Regions from separate parts of the Kineococcus sp. G2 genome, predicted to be linked through region 1. Evidence: riboswitches for the same ligand, from Rfam matches in the RefSeq annotation. Region 1 holds a riboswitch; the other holds the start of a gene.
What was found. A riboswitch is a leader RNA that binds a small molecule or an ion and turns the genes downstream of it on or off. The one in region 1 is predicted to bind S-adenosylmethionine.
Positions count from the first base shown of each region.

Region 2: linked by a shared signal. The riboswitch ahead of sfnG (dimethylsulfone monooxygenase SfnG) and the one ahead of V9U69_RS01405 (ABC transporter ATP-binding protein) in region 1 are both predicted to bind S-adenosylmethionine.

Region 1 is NZ_JBBBEM010000008.1:30,359-37,339, forward strand. It holds gene V9U69_RS01395 (alkaline phosphatase family protein) at 1-1,399, shown strand, start outside; gene V9U69_RS01400 (MBL fold metallo-hydrolase) at 1,396-2,277, shown strand; SAM riboswitch class I at 2,337-2,444, shown strand; gene V9U69_RS01405 (ABC transporter ATP-binding protein) at 2,503-3,306, shown strand; gene V9U69_RS01410 (aliphatic sulfonate ABC transporter substrate-binding protein) at 3,435-4,460, shown strand; gene V9U69_RS01415 (ABC transporter permease) at 4,457-5,263, shown strand; gene V9U69_RS01420 (GNAT family N-acetyltransferase) at 5,344-5,898, shown strand; gene V9U69_RS01425 (trans-aconitate 2-methyltransferase) at 5,911-6,678, opposite strand; gene V9U69_RS01430 (hypothetical protein) at 6,771-6,938, shown strand.
Region 2 is NZ_JBBBEM010000021.1:46,509-53,489, reverse strand. It holds gene V9U69_RS05020 (sulfurtransferase) at 1-160, opposite strand, end outside; gene purN (phosphoribosylglycinamide formyltransferase) at 230-814, shown strand; gene purH (bifunctional phosphoribosylaminoimidazolecarboxamide formyltransferase/IMP cyclohydrolase) at 847-2,436, shown strand; gene V9U69_RS05005 (DUF3017 domain-containing protein) at 2,478-2,762, shown strand; gene V9U69_RS05000 (AzlC family ABC transporter permease) at 2,795-3,544, shown strand; gene V9U69_RS04995 (AzlD domain-containing protein) at 3,541-3,855, shown strand; SAM riboswitch class I at 3,917-4,005, shown strand; gene sfnG (dimethylsulfone monooxygenase SfnG) at 4,015-5,154, shown strand; gene idi (isopentenyl-diphosphate Delta-isomerase) at 5,198-5,752, shown strand; gene V9U69_RS04980 (LacI family DNA-binding transcriptional regulator) at 5,856-6,884, opposite strand.

The sequences.
Region 1 (6,981 bases):
CCGCGCCGCCGGCCGCGAGGGGCTGCTGGCCCACGACGGCGCCAGCATCGGCAACGTCTTCTCGGGCGAGGCCGCGCACGCGCACCTGGTGGTCTCCACCTCCCGCGGCGGCGGTTCCGGCCGCCCGTACCTGCGCTACGTGCTGCGCCCCTTCGGGCTGGCCCGCAGCCTGGTGCTCACCGCGGGCGAGGTGGTCAAGGAGCTCTACCAGGGCTGGCAGCAGCGGGTGCGCCGCGTGGAGCCGCGCATCCGCCGCCGCGGCTGGTACGTGCTGCTGCGGGCGCTGACCAACGCCCTGCTGCGCGACCTGAACGTCGCCCTGGTCGCCGAGCAGCTGGCCGCCGGCCGGCCGGTGGTCTTCGTGGACTTCCTCGACTACGACGAGGTCGCCCACCACGCCGGCGCGGCGCGCGCGGAGTCGCTGGACGCGCTGGCGGGCGTGGACCGGGTGCTGGGCACCCTTGCGGCCGTGGCCGCCTCCTCCCCGCGCGACTACCGGGTCGTGGTGGTCTCCGACCACGGCCAGGCGCAGGGCCCGACGTTCGCGCAGGTCGCCGGCCGCACGGTGCAGGACCTCGTCGCCGACCTCGTGCAGCGCGAGCACCCCGGGGTCCCCTCGCGGGTGGCCTCCGCCAGGGGCGAGGAGGGCCGCGGCCGCGTCGACGTCCTCGTGCGCGACCTGGCCCCGGCGGGGCACGCCCCGCGCGCGAGCCGGCGCAGCGAGCCGCGCGTGGACGAGGCGGCCGGCCCGGACGCCGTGGTCGTCGTCACCGCCGGCTGCACGGCGCTGCTGAGCGTGCCGGACGCCCCCGGCGGGCGGCTGGAGCTGGGCGAGCTGGCCGGGCGCTGGCCCGCGCTGGTGCCCGGCCTGCTCGCCGCCCCCGGCGTCGGCTTCGTGGCCGGGCACGGCCGGGCCGGGCCGGTGGTGCTGGGGCCGGCCGGTGAGCACGACCTGCTCACCGGGCGGGTGCGCGGCGGCGACCCGCTGGCGCCGTTCGGGCCGCGGGCGGCGGGGGAGGTGCTGCGGGTGATGCGCATGAGCACCGCCCCGGCCCTGCTGGTGCACTCCGCCGTGGACGAGCGCACCGGCGAGGTGCACGCCTTCGAGGAGCAGGTCGCCCACCACGGCGGCCTGGGCGGGGAGCAGAACGAGGCCGTGCTGGTGCACCCGGCCGACTGGGTCGTCGACGAGGACCTGCTGGACACCTCCGTGCCCGGTGAGCGGCTGCTGGTGGGGGCCGACACCGTGCACCGGCAGCTCGTGCGCTGGATGCGCGCCGAGGGCGTGCTGCCCGCGGCTGAGCCGCCCGCCCCGTCCCGGCGCGAGGGTCGCGCCGAGGGGCCCGGGATCGATCGGGCCGGGGCCGAGCGGGCCGGCGCCGAGGGGGCCGGGCGGTGAGCGGGGCGCGGTTGCGCTGGCTGGGGCACTCCACGGCCGTGCTCGACGCGGCCGGGGTGCGGGTCGTCACCGACCCGGTGCTGCGCGGCGCGTTCGCGCACCTGCGCCGCCGGCCCCCGCTGCCGGACCCGGAGCACTCCGCGGACCCGGCCCTGGTGCTCGTGTCCCACCTGCACCACGACCACCTGGACCTGCCCTCGCTGCGCCGGATCCGCCCGCGCTGGGTGGTGGCCCCGCCCGGCTCCGCCGCGTGGGTGCAGCAGCGGCTGCGCGGTACCGGCAGCGCCGTGGGGGAGGTCGCCGTGGGGCGTTCGGTCCAGCTGCCCGGGGCGCCGTCCGGCCCGCTGACGGTGACGGCGCTGCCCGCCCACCACGACGGCCGCCGCACCCTGGGCCGGCTGACGGGCGCCCCCGCCGCGGCGGAGCCGGTGGGTCACCTCGTCCGGCTGCCGGGGGTGTTCCCGCTGCGCGCCGAGGCCGACGGCGGGCCCGACCTGCTGCTGTGGGCGGTGGGCGACACCGGGGAGTTCCCCGGCTTCGCCGAGTCGGTGCTGGAGGCGGCCGGCCGCCCGCCGGACGTGGCGCTGGTGCCGGTGGGCGGCTGGGGCCACACCCTCGGTGAGCACCACCTGGACCCCGAGCAGGCCGCCGCCGTCGTGGCGCGGGTGCGCCCGCACCTGGCGGTGCCGGTGCACTGGGGCACGTTCGCCCCCGTGGGCCTGGCCCGCACGATGGGCGACCGCTGGACGGCGCCGGGCCGGCGCTTCGCGGGGGCGGTGGTGGCGGCGGGCGGCCGGGCGGTGCTGCTGCGGCCGCGCGGCGCCCTCGACCTCGACGCCGCCGGGGAGCTGGTGCCGGACCGGCCCGTCACCGGGTGACGCCGGCCGTCCGGGGCACCTGTTTTGACAGGTGCGCTTCGTGTCGCGTTTGATGTCCTCACCCATCCAGAGCGGCCGAGAGACCTGGCTCGACGACGCCGCAGCAACCTCCTGACGTTCCCTGGCCGGAACGACGGGTGCGGTGCTCACGCCAGGAGCGATGGAGGAGCAGTGTCGGCCGTGCCCACCCAGTCAGCCTTCCGTGCCGCGGGAGAGCCCGCCGCCGTGCGCGGTGAGGAGCCCGGCGCCGAGCGCGTCGAGGCCGCCGGTGTCGCCCTGCGCGGTGTCGGGCGCGCCTTCCGCACCCCCGCCGGCACCCACGACGTCCTGGCGGGCGTCGACGCGGACATCGCCGCCGGCAGCACCGTGGCCCTCCTGGGCGCCTCCGGCAGCGGCAAGTCCACCCTGCTGCGGCTGGTCGCCGGGCTGGACGCGCCCACCGCGGGCACCGTCGAGGTCGGCGGGGAGGTGGTGCGCGGGGTGAACGCGCGCACGGGCGTGGTGTTCCAGGAGCCCCGGCTGCTGCCGTGGCGGGACCTCGCCGGCAACGTCGCCCTGGGCCTGCCCCGCGGCACTCCCCGCGCGCAGGGCCGCGCGCAGGTGCTGCACCGGCTGGAGACCGTGGGCCTGGCCGGGTTCGCCGGTCACCGCCCGCGCCGCGTCTCCGGCGGCATGGCCCAGCGCGCCGCGCTGGCCCGCGCCCTCGTGCGCCGGCCCGGCGTGCTGCTGATGGACGAGCCGTTCGCCGCGCTGGACGCCCTGACCCGCCTGCGCATGCAGGACCTGCTGGACGACGTGCAGCGCAGCACCGGCGCGACCGTCCTGCTGGTGACCCACGACGTCGACGAGGCGCTGCACCTGGCCGACCGGGTCCTCGTGCTCGGCACCACCGAGGATCGCGCCGGCGCGCACGTGGTGCGCGACCTGCGCGTGGACGTGCCCCGGCCGCGCGACCGCGGCGACGCCGACCTCGCCCACCTGCGGGTGGAGCTGCTGGAGCTCCTCGGCGTACCGCGCTCCCACGCCTGACCGCACCCCACCACCGCTCCCGGAACCCCGCGCGAACCCGCGCGGCTGCGACCCGCGCACCCGAACGCGCACACCGAAACCCCGTGTCCCGCCGTGCCCGCGGGCACCGCTTCCCCCTGGAGAGAACCGTGTCCCACGCCCCGCGTCCCTTCGCCCGCCGCACCGCCCTGGGTGCCCTGCTCGGCGGCGTCGCCCTCGGCGCGGCCGGCTGCGTGAAGGGGGAGTCCTCCTCCAGCGCCACCGCGGCGGCCGGCTCCGCCTCCGGCGGCGACACCGTGCGCCTGGACTACGCCTACTACAACCCGCTGAGCCTGGTGGTGCGCGAGCGGCGGATCCTGGAGGACGCGGGGCTGACCGTGCAGTGGGAGCAGTCCCTGGGCAGCAACAAGGCCAACGAGTTCCTGCGCAACGACAACCTCGACCTGGCCTCCACCGCCGGTGCCGCGGTGCTGCAGGCGCGCTCCAACGGCCAGGCCGTGCAGACCGTCGACGTGTACTCGCAGCCGGAGTGGACCGCCCTGGTCGTCGGGCCCGACTCGACGGTGACCGACGTGGCGGGTCTGCGCGGCAAGCGGATCGCCGCCACCACCGGCACCGACCCGTACTTCTTCCTGCGCCAGGCGCTGGACCTGGCGGGCCTGTCGGCCTCCGACGTGGAGATCGTGAACCTGCAGCACCCGGACGGCCGCGCGGCCCTGGAGCGCGGTGACGTGGACGCCTGGGCCGGGCTGGACCCGAACATGGCCGCCACCGAGGTGCAGAACGGCTCCCGGCTGCTGTACCGGAACGTGGACCTCAACACCTACGGCGTGCTCAACGCCCGTGAGGAGTTCATCCAGAGCTCCCCGGAGCTCGTGCAGCAGGTCGTCGACGCCTACGAGCAGGCGCGCGCGTGGGCGCTGGCGAACCCCGACGAGCTCGTGGCGCTGTACGCGGAGCAGGCGCAGCTGGACCCGCAGGTCGCCTCCCTGGTCCTCACCGAGCGCACCGGCCTGGACATCGACCCGGTGCCGGGCGACGCGCAGCGCACGGTGCTGGAGGGCGTCATCCCGCTCATGGCCGCCAACGGCGACGTCCGCTCCGAGGAGGAGGCGCTGACGGCCCTGGACGGGCTGTTCGCGCCCGAGTTCGCCGAGAAGGCGGCCTCGGCGTGAGCGTGAGCGCGCCGGAGCGGCCGGTGGCGGCGGACGCGCCCGCCGCCCGCCGCACGGGTTCCGGTCGGTGGCTGCTGGGGGCGCTGGTGCCGCTGGCGCTGCTGGTGACCTGGCAGCTCCTCTCGACCGCGGGGGTGTTCTCGCGCGTGCAGCTGCCCCCGCCGGCGGACGTGCTGCGCGCCGCGGTCGACATGTGGCGCGCCGGGGACCTGCAGCTGAACATCGCCATCAGCACGCAGCGGGTCCTGCTGGGTTTCCTGTGGGGTGCGGGGCTGGGGGTCGTGCTCGGCGGGCTGACCGGTCTGCTGCGCTCGGTCTCCGCGCTGCTGGCTCCCACGATCGGGGCGCTGCGGGCGGTGCCGTCGCTGGCGTGGGTGCCGCTGCTGGGCCTGTGGATCGGCATCGGGGAGACCCCGAAGATCGTGCTGATCGCGATCGGGGCGTTCTTCCCCGTCTACACCACCGTGCACTCCGCGCTCAGCCACCTCGACCCGGCGCTCGTGGAGGTGGGCCGGGCCTACGGCCGCAGCGGGGTGCGGTTGTTCACCGAGATCCTGCTGCCGGCCACGGCGCCGTCGCTGCTGTCGGGGCTGCGCCTGGCGCTGGCGCAGGCGTGGTTGTTCCTGGTGGCTGCCGAGATCCTCTCCGCCTCGATGGGGCTGGGGTACCAGATGACGAACGGGCAGAACGTGGGGCGCACCGACCAGGTGCTGCTGGCGATCCTGCTGCTGGCGCTGCTGGGCAAGCTCTCCGACGTGGTGCTGGGTCTGGTGGAGCGGCGGGTGGCGAGCAACCGCAGCTGAGGCGATCGCAGGTGGGGCGACCGGGCCGTCCGCGGGGAAACCCGCTGGACGGCCCGGCGCCGTTGCGGTTGCCTCGGGACGTGGCCGAGACCTGGGACCTGCCCGAGCAGCCGCGACTGCGCGACGGCGACGTGCTGCTGCGCCGGCACGCCGAGAGCGACCTCGACGCGATCGTCGAGCAGTGCCGCGACGCGGACTCCGTGCGGTTCACGACGGTGCCCACCCCGTACGGCCGCGCCGACGCGGAGGGTTTCGTCGCCGGGCTCGCGGCCGCCTGGGAGCGCGGCGAGGTCGCCGGGTGGGCGATCGAGGCCGGTGGGCGCTTCGCCGGCTCGCTCGACCTGCGGCACCGCGAGGGCGGCTGGGCCGAGATCGGTTTCGGTCTGGCCCCGTGGGCGCGCGGGCGCGGGGTGATGACCCGGGCCGCCCGCCTGGCCCTGGCGTGGGGTTTCGACGAGCTGGGCCTGGCGGGCGTGCACTGGCAGGCCGTCGTCGGCAACACCGCCTCCTGGCGGGTCGCCCGGAAGTGCGGTTTCCGCCGCGAGGGGGAGGTGCGCGGGCTGCTCGTGCACCGGGGCGAGCGCCTCGACGGCTGGATCGGCTCGCTGCTGCCGGGGGAGCTGGTGCGCGGCTGACGCCCGGGCGCCTCAGGGCTTGCGCGCCACCGCGAAGGTGCGCAGGAACGGGAAGGGGGTGCCCCAGGGCCGCGGCGGGTACGCCTCCCGCAGCAGCCGAGCGTACTGCTCGGTGAACTCCTCCGCCGCGTCCTGCGGCAGCGCCGCGAGCACCGGGCGCAGACCCGTGCCGCGCACCCACTCCAGCACGGGGTCCTCCCCGGTGAGCACGTGCAGGTACTCGGTGCGCCACACGTCCGCCTCCAGCCCGGCACCGGCGAGCACCTCCAGGTACCCGGTGGGGGAGTCGACGGACTCCGCCCCGCGCAGCACTCCCTCCAGGTGCCCGCGCCACCGCGGGGCCCCGGCCAGCTCGCGCATCAGCCGGTGCGAGGGGGCGTCGAAGTTGCTCGGCACCTGGAACGCCAGCCAGCCGCCGGCGGGCAGCTGCCGCGCCCAGCGCCGCAGCAGGTCCCGGTGCCCGGGAACCCACTGCAGGACGGCGTTGCCGACCACGACGTCCACGCCGGTGGCGTCGAACTCCTCGGCGGTGCCGGGGGAGAAGGTCACGCCCGCGTCGCGCGGGGCCTTCGCGAGCATCTGCGGCGAGGGGTCCAGGCCCCGCACCCGTGCGCCCGGCCAGCGCCGCGCCAGGGTGGCCGTCAGCTCGCCGCTGCCGCACCCCACGTCGACCACCTCGCCCGGCGCCTCGGCCGCCACCCGGGCGAGGAGCTCGTGGAACGGCCGGCTGCGCGGGCCGGAGAACCGGGCGTACTGCTGCGCGTCCCACTGCACCGTCACGGGGAGCACTCTCCGCGGCGGGTCTCTCGACGTCAAGAGAACTCCGCACCGCCCGGGGTGCCGGGAGCGGGGAGCCGGTGCAAGGTGGAGCCGTGAGCGAACCGAGCACCGAGCAGACCGACCCCGACGCCGACCCCGGCCAGCTGAACCCGCGCGACCTGCGCGGCGTGAGCACCGGCGACGGTGCCGCCGCCGACCCCGGCCCGCAGGACGACCCCGACGGCGACCCGGAGCAGCTGAACCCCCGCGACGAGAGCTGAGCGGGCACCGGACGTACGCCCGCCCCGCGTGGACGCTGCCCGC
Region 2 (6,981 bases), on a different contig from region 1:
CCACGAACACCGCGCCGGGCAGGTGCCCGGCGCGGTGCTGCTCGCGGCCGGTGGTCTCGCCGAGGCGCCAGCGCACGTCCAGCAGGACCAGGTCGGGGTCGTCCAGGCGCGCCGCGAGGTCGGCGGCGCTCACGAAGGGCGGGGTGCTCACCCGCGACATCCTGGCCCCCGCCCGCCCGCGGGGCCGCGCGTCGGGGTGCGCTCACCGCGACGGCTATCGTCTGCGCACGTGCCAGCGCGCGTCGTCGTCCTCGCCTCCGGATCCGGGTCCACCCTCCAGGCGCTCCTCGACGCCCGCGGGGACGCCTTCACCGTCGTCGCCGTCGGCTCCGACAAGCCCGGTGCCGCCGCCCTGGAGCGCGCCCGCACCGCCGGGGCCGCGACGTTCACCGTCCCGCCCGCCGAGCACCCCGACCGCGCCGCCTGGGACGAGGCGCTGGCCGCCGCCGTCGCCGCCCACCACCCCGACCTCGTCGTCCTCGCCGGGTTCATGCGCATCGTCGGCGCCCCGCTGCTGGACGCCTTCGGCGGCCGCCTCGTCAACACCCACCCCGCGCTGCTGCCGTCGTTCCCCGGCGCCCACGGCGTGCGCGACGCCCTCGCCCACGGCGTGAAGGTCACCGGCTGCACCGTGCACCTCGTCGACGCCGGCGTGGACACCGGCCCGATCCTCGACCAGGCCGCCGTGCGCGTCCTCGACGACGACGACGAGGCGAGCCTGCACGAGCGCATCAAGGACGCCGAGCGCCACCTGCTCGTCGACGTCGTCGCCCGCCTCGCCCGCGGCGAGCTGCCCACCACCCGCCCGAGCTGACCCGCCCCACCCCGAGAGGACGACCCCAGCCGATGGCCGAGAACCCGACCGCCGAGCAGACCGCGCAGCGCCACCCCGTGCGGCGCGCCCTCGTCAGCGTCTACGACAAGACGGGCCTGGAGGAGCTCGCCACCGGCCTGCACGCCGCCGGCGTCGCGATCGTCTCCACCGGCTCCACCGCCTCGCGCATCGCCGCCGCCGGGGTGCCGGTGACGCCCGTGGAGGAGCTGACCGGTTTCCCCGAGTGCCTGGACGGGCGGGTCAAGACCCTGCACCCGCGCGTGCACGCCGGGATCCTCGCCGACCGCCGCCTGCCCGAGCACGTGCGCCAGCTCGCCGACCTCGGCGTGGAGCCGTTCGACCTGGTGGTGGTGAACCTCTACCCGTTCCGCGAGACCGTCGCCTCCGGCGCCGGCTTCGACGACGTCGTCGAGCAGATCGACATCGGCGGGCCCTCGATGGTGCGGGCCGCGGCGAAGAACCACCCCAGCGTCGCCGTCGTCACCGACCCCGCCCGCTACGGCGACGCCCTCGAGGCCGTGGGCGCCGGCGGTTTCACCCTCGCCCAGCGCCGCCGCCTGGCCGCGGAGGCGTTCGCCCACACCGCCTCCTACGACACCGCGGTCGCCGGCTGGTTCGCGCAGCAGACCCTCGACGAGAGCGACGAGGGCTGGCCCGCCGTCACCGGCACCGCGCTGGAACGCACCTCGGTGCTGCGCTACGGCGAGAACCCGCACCAGCGCGCCGCCGTCTACGCCGACCCGGCCGCCGCCCCCGGCATCGCGCAGGCCGTCCAGCTGCACGGCAAGGCCATGTCCTACAACAACTACGTCGACGCCGACGCCGCCCTGCGCGCCGCGTTCGACTTCACCGCCCCGGCGGTGGCGGTCATCAAGCACGCCAACCCGTGCGGCATCGCGGTCGGCGCTGACGTCGCCGACGCGCACGCCAAGGCCCACGCGTGCGACCCGGTGTCCGCCTACGGCGGCGTCATCGCCGCCAACCGCGTCGTCACCGCCGCGATGGCCGCGCAGGTCGCCGACGTGTTCACCGAGGTCGTCGTCGCTCCCGGTTTCGAGCCGGAGGCGCTGGAGGTGCTGCAGCGCAAGAAGAACGTGCGCCTGCTGCAGCTGCCCGAGGGGTACGCGCGCGCCGGCGCCGAGGCCCGTCCCGTCTCCGGCGGCGTCCTCGTGCAGGACCTCGACCGCATCGACGCCGAGGGCGACTCCCCGGCGGACTGGACCCTCGCCGCCGGCGAGGCCGCCGACGAGGCGACCCTGGCGGACCTGGAGTTCGCCTGGCGCGCGGTCCGCTCCGTGCGCTCCAACGCGATCCTGCTCGCCAGGGACGGCGCCTCCGTCGGCGTCGGCATGGGCCAGGTGAACCGGGTGGACTCCTGCCGCCTGGCCGTCGAGCGGGCCGGCGCCGAGCGCGCCCGCGGCGCGGTGGCCGCCTCCGACGCCTTCTTCCCCTTCGCCGACGGCGCGCGGATCCTCCTCGACGCCGGGGTGCGCGCGATCGTGCAGCCGGGCGGTTCCATCCGCGACGAGGAGGTCGTCGCCGCCGCCCGCGAGGCCGGCGTGACGATGTACTTCACCGGCGCGCGCCACTTCGCGCACTGACGTCCACCCCGCCGCGGGTCCCGGTCGGTAGCGTGCGCCCCGTGCCGACCGGGACCGAAGGACCCCCGCCCGCCCCCGGCGGTGCGGTCCTCGGCGCCCTCGCGGCCGGTGCGGGGCTCGCGCTGGTCCTCACCGTCGTCGCCGGGCCCGTCGCCGGCGGCCTCCTGCTCGGCGCCGACCTCGCGGTGGCCGCGGTCCTGCGGCTGGTGCTGCCCGTGCGGGTCGCCGGCGCGCTCGCGGTGCGCTCGCGGGCGGTGGACACCACCGTGCTGCTCGTGCTGTCGGTCTCGTGCACCGCGCTGACCTGGACGCTGCCGACGACGTGAGGCGTCGCTCCCGTCTGGTAGAGCTGTCCGGCGTGCCCGCCGACCCGTCCCGCACCGACCCGCCCCGGACGGCCGGTCCCGTCCGCTCCGCGCGCCGCCAGGGGCTCTCGGTGGGGGTGGCGACCGCCCTGTACGGCGTCAGCCTGGGGGCGCTGGCGGTCGCCAACGGCCTCAGCGTGGCGCAGGCGTGCGCCACGTCGCTGCTGATCTTCAGCGGGGGTTCGCAGTTCGCCCTCGTCGGCGTCCTCGGCGGCGGCGGCAGCGTGGCCGCCGCGGTGGCGGCCTCCTCCCTGCTGGGGGTGCGCAACGCCCTCTACGGCCTGCAGGTCGGCCCGTTCCTGCGGGTGCGCGGCGCGCGCCGGCTGCTCGCCGCCCACCTGACCATCGACGAGTCCACCGCCGTCGGTGCCGCGCAGGGCACGGACCCCGCCCGTCGCACCGGGTTCTGGGTCACCGGGGCGACCGTGTTCGTCGGCTGGAACCTGGCCACCCTGGCGGGGGCGCTGCTGGGTGACGCGCTGGGCGACCCGCGCCGGTGGGGCCTGGACGCGGCCGCGGCGGCGGCGTTCCTGGCGCTGCTGTGGCCGCGGCTGCGGCAGGGGCAGGCCGCCGCGGTCGCCGCGGTGGCCGCCCTGGTGGCGCTGCTGCTCGTGCCGGTGGTGCCGGTGGGGCTGCCGGTCGTCGCGGCGGCCCTGGTGGCGGCCGCCGCCGGGCTGCGCCCCGAGCGGCCGGGGGCGCGCACCGGCGAGCGGGGCGGGGACCGGGCGGGGGAGGACGCGTGAGCACCTGGGTGGCGGTCCTGGCCGCCGGCGCGATCGCCTACGCCCTCAAGCTCGCCGGGCACCTGGTCCCGGCCCGGCTGCTGGAGCACCCCCGCGCCCGCCGCGCCGGGGCCCTGCTGCCGGCGGCGCTGCTCGCCGCGCTCGTCGTGGTGCAGACCGCCAGCGACGGCGACCGCCTCGTCGCGGACGCGCGCCTGGTGGGCCTGGGCGTCGCGGCGGTGGCGCTGGCGCTGCGGGCGCCGTTCCTCGTGGTGATCGTGGCGGCGGCCGCGGCGGCCGCGGGCGTGCGGGCCCTGACCGGCTGGGGGTGAGCGGCCGGGGCGTCGTGCTCGTTCCGTGGCGGGCGCGCTCCGTGGCGGGTTACGCTCCCCGGGACCATCCAGAGCGGCCGAGAGACCTGGCTCGCAGACGTCGCAGCAACCACGGTGAACCGCTGGTGCTACCGCCAGGACCGATGGAGGAGCACGCGCATGCCCGTGAAGTTCGCCTACTGGGTCCCCAACGTCTCCGGCGGTCTCGTCGTCTCCACGATCGAGCAGCGCACGAGCCACGACCCCGCCTACAACGTCGAGGTCGCCCGTGCCGCGGAGCGGGTGGGCTTCGAGTACGCCCTGACGCAGGTGCGCTACCTGGCCTCCTACGGCGCGGACGCCCAGCACGAGTCCACCTCGTTCTCCCTGGCGCTGCTGCTGGCGACCGAGAAGCTGAAGGTCATCGCCGCCGTCCACCCCTTCTTCTGGCACCCCGGCGTGCTGGCCAAGTTCGCCGCGACCGCGCAGGAGATCACCGGCGGCCGCCTGGCCCTGAACGTCGTCTCCGGCTGGTTCAAGGACGAGGCCACGCAGCTGGGCATCACCTGGCACGAGCACGACGAGCGCTACCGGCAGTCCGAGGAGTTCATCAGCCTGCTGCGCGGGGTGTGGTCGCAGGACGGGTACTCCCAGGAGGGTGACTTCTTCTCCGCCCGGGACATCACGTTCCGCCCGCAGCCGAAGGTGCAGCCGGAGGTGTTCCAGGGCGGCAACTCCACCGCCGCGCAGGCGATGGCCGGCCGCGTCAGCGACTGGTACTTCATGAACGGCAGGTCCATCGCCGGCGCGGCCGAGCAGGTGCGCGAGGTCAGCGCCCTGGCCGCCGCGAACGGCCGCTCGATCCGCTTCGGGCTCAACGGCTTCGCGCTCGTCCGCGACACCCGCCAGGAGGCGGAGGCGGTGCTGGAGGAGATCGTCGCCAAGGCCGACGTCGCGAAGGTCGAGGGTTTCGGTGCCGCGGTGCAGGAGGCCGGCAACGCCACGAAGGACCGCAAGGGCATGTGGGCGGACAGCGAGTTCCGTGACCTCGTGCAGTACAACGACGGGTTCCGCACCGGCCTGGTCGGCACCCCCGACGAGGTGGCCCGCCGGGTCCTGGCGTACTCCCTGGTGGGGGTGGACCTGCTGCTGCTGGGGTTCCTGCACGTGAAGGAGGAGGTCGAGGCGTTCGGGGAGCTGGTGATCCCGCGAGTGCGGGAGCTGGAGCAGCGCCTCGCCGACGGCGAGGACCTCGCCCTGGGCGCCGAGCTGGACGAGGCGGTCGCCGCCGCGGGCGGCCGCGTGCCGTCGCCGGCCTGACGCGCGCCGGGCACGCCGCCCACCGGGCGCGTACGGTGCTCCGGTGACCGCCCCCACCACCTGCGCCACCGCCGGGAGCACCGAGCTCGTCGTCCTGCTCACCGAGGACGGCGCCCCGTGCGGGACCGCACCCAAGGCGAGCGTCCACCACGCCGCCACGCCCCTGCACCTGGCGTTCTCCTGCTGGGTCGTGGACGGCGCCGGGCGCACCCTGCTGACGCGACGCGCCGAGGTCAAGCGCACCTGGCCGGGGGTGTGGACGAACTCCTTCTGCGGCCACCCGGGGCCGGGGGAGGAGCCCGTGGACGCCGTGCACCGCCGCGCCGCCGACGAGCTGGGCACCTCGGTGGCGGACGTGCGACCGGTGCTGCCGCGGTTCCGCTACCGCGCCGAGATGGCCGACGGCACGGTGGAGAACGAGGTGTGCCCGGTGTTCACCGCGACCCTGGCCGCCGGCCTGGCGCCCGACCCCGCCGAGGTGGGCGACTGGCGCTGGGTCGGCCTGGACGAGCTGCGCGCCGAGGTGGAGCGCGACCCGTCCCCGTTCAGCCCGTGGCTGCTGCTGCAGCTGCCGCAGCTGCCCACCCCCCTGCGCTGAGTCCTCCCCCCGCCCCCACCCCGGCGGAAACCAGTGTTTCCGCCCTCCGAAGGGCCCCTGCCGGGGCGGAAACACTGGTTTCCGCCCCGGGGTGGGGGAGGGGTCAGGGGGCGGGCAGGGGCAGCGGCGGGTTGAACGGCGTGACGACCTGCACCGACGACGGCCACGAGTGCGGGGCGTCGGGCAGCTCCCCGCGCGCCTGCAGCAGCGCGTGGCAGGCCCGGCGCAGGTCCCCGGGCAGGTCGTGGTGCAGCACCGCGTCCATCTCCCCGGTGCGCAGCAGGTGCTCGTGCTCGGGGTGCAGGTCGTGCCCGACGAACAGCCGGCAGGTGCGCCCCGCCTCCGCGAACGCCTCCCGGACGCCCGCCGAGCTGCCCGAGGCGTACATCGAGTAGACGGCGTCCACACCCGGGTCCTCGCGCAGCGCGGCGCGCACCAGCTCCGCCAGCGGGGCCCCGTCGGCGGCCTGGCGCACCGCGATCCGCGGGGAGCGCTCGGCCAGGGTGCGGCGGAACCCCTCGAACCGGGCGTCCTCCCCCTCGAACGTGGAGCGGCCCCGGGCCACCAGCACCGTCCCCGCGCCCGGCCCGCCCCAGCGGCCCACCAGGTACGCCGCGGTCGCGCCGGCCGCCCGGTTGTCGATGCCGACGTAGGCGACGCGCGCGCTGCCCGGCAGGTCGGTGACCAGGGTGACCACCGGCACCCCGCGCTCGCGCAGGCGGTCCACCGCCGCCACCACGTCCGGGTGCTCGGGCGCCTTGAGCACCACGCCGTGCGAGCCGCGCCGCGCCGCGCGCAGCAGGCGCTGCGCCACCTGCTCACCGGGCGCCTCGTCGGAGAAGTCGAACCGGCAGCGCAGCACGGCCGGGCGCAGCACCGGCAGGGTGCGCTCCAGCGCGTCGCGCACCGCGGAGGTGAAGCGCTCGGGGGCGTCCACGACGACGTCCACGACGAACGTGCGCCCGGTCAGGCGCAGCTGGGTGCGCTGCCGCTGGAGGTCCTCGATCGCCCGGTGCACCTCGTCGACGGTGGTGGCGCGCACCCCCGGCCGGCCGTTGAGGACGCGGTCCACGGTGGTCTCCGACACCCCCGCCTGCCAGGCGATGTCGCGGACGCGGAAGGTGCGGGGCACGGGGCGAGGATGGTGGGAAAATGACGGATCGGCAAGGTCCGCGCCGCTCGTGCGCGCCGTAGCGTCGCCGGCGTGGCCCTCACCGGCGAGCGGCCAC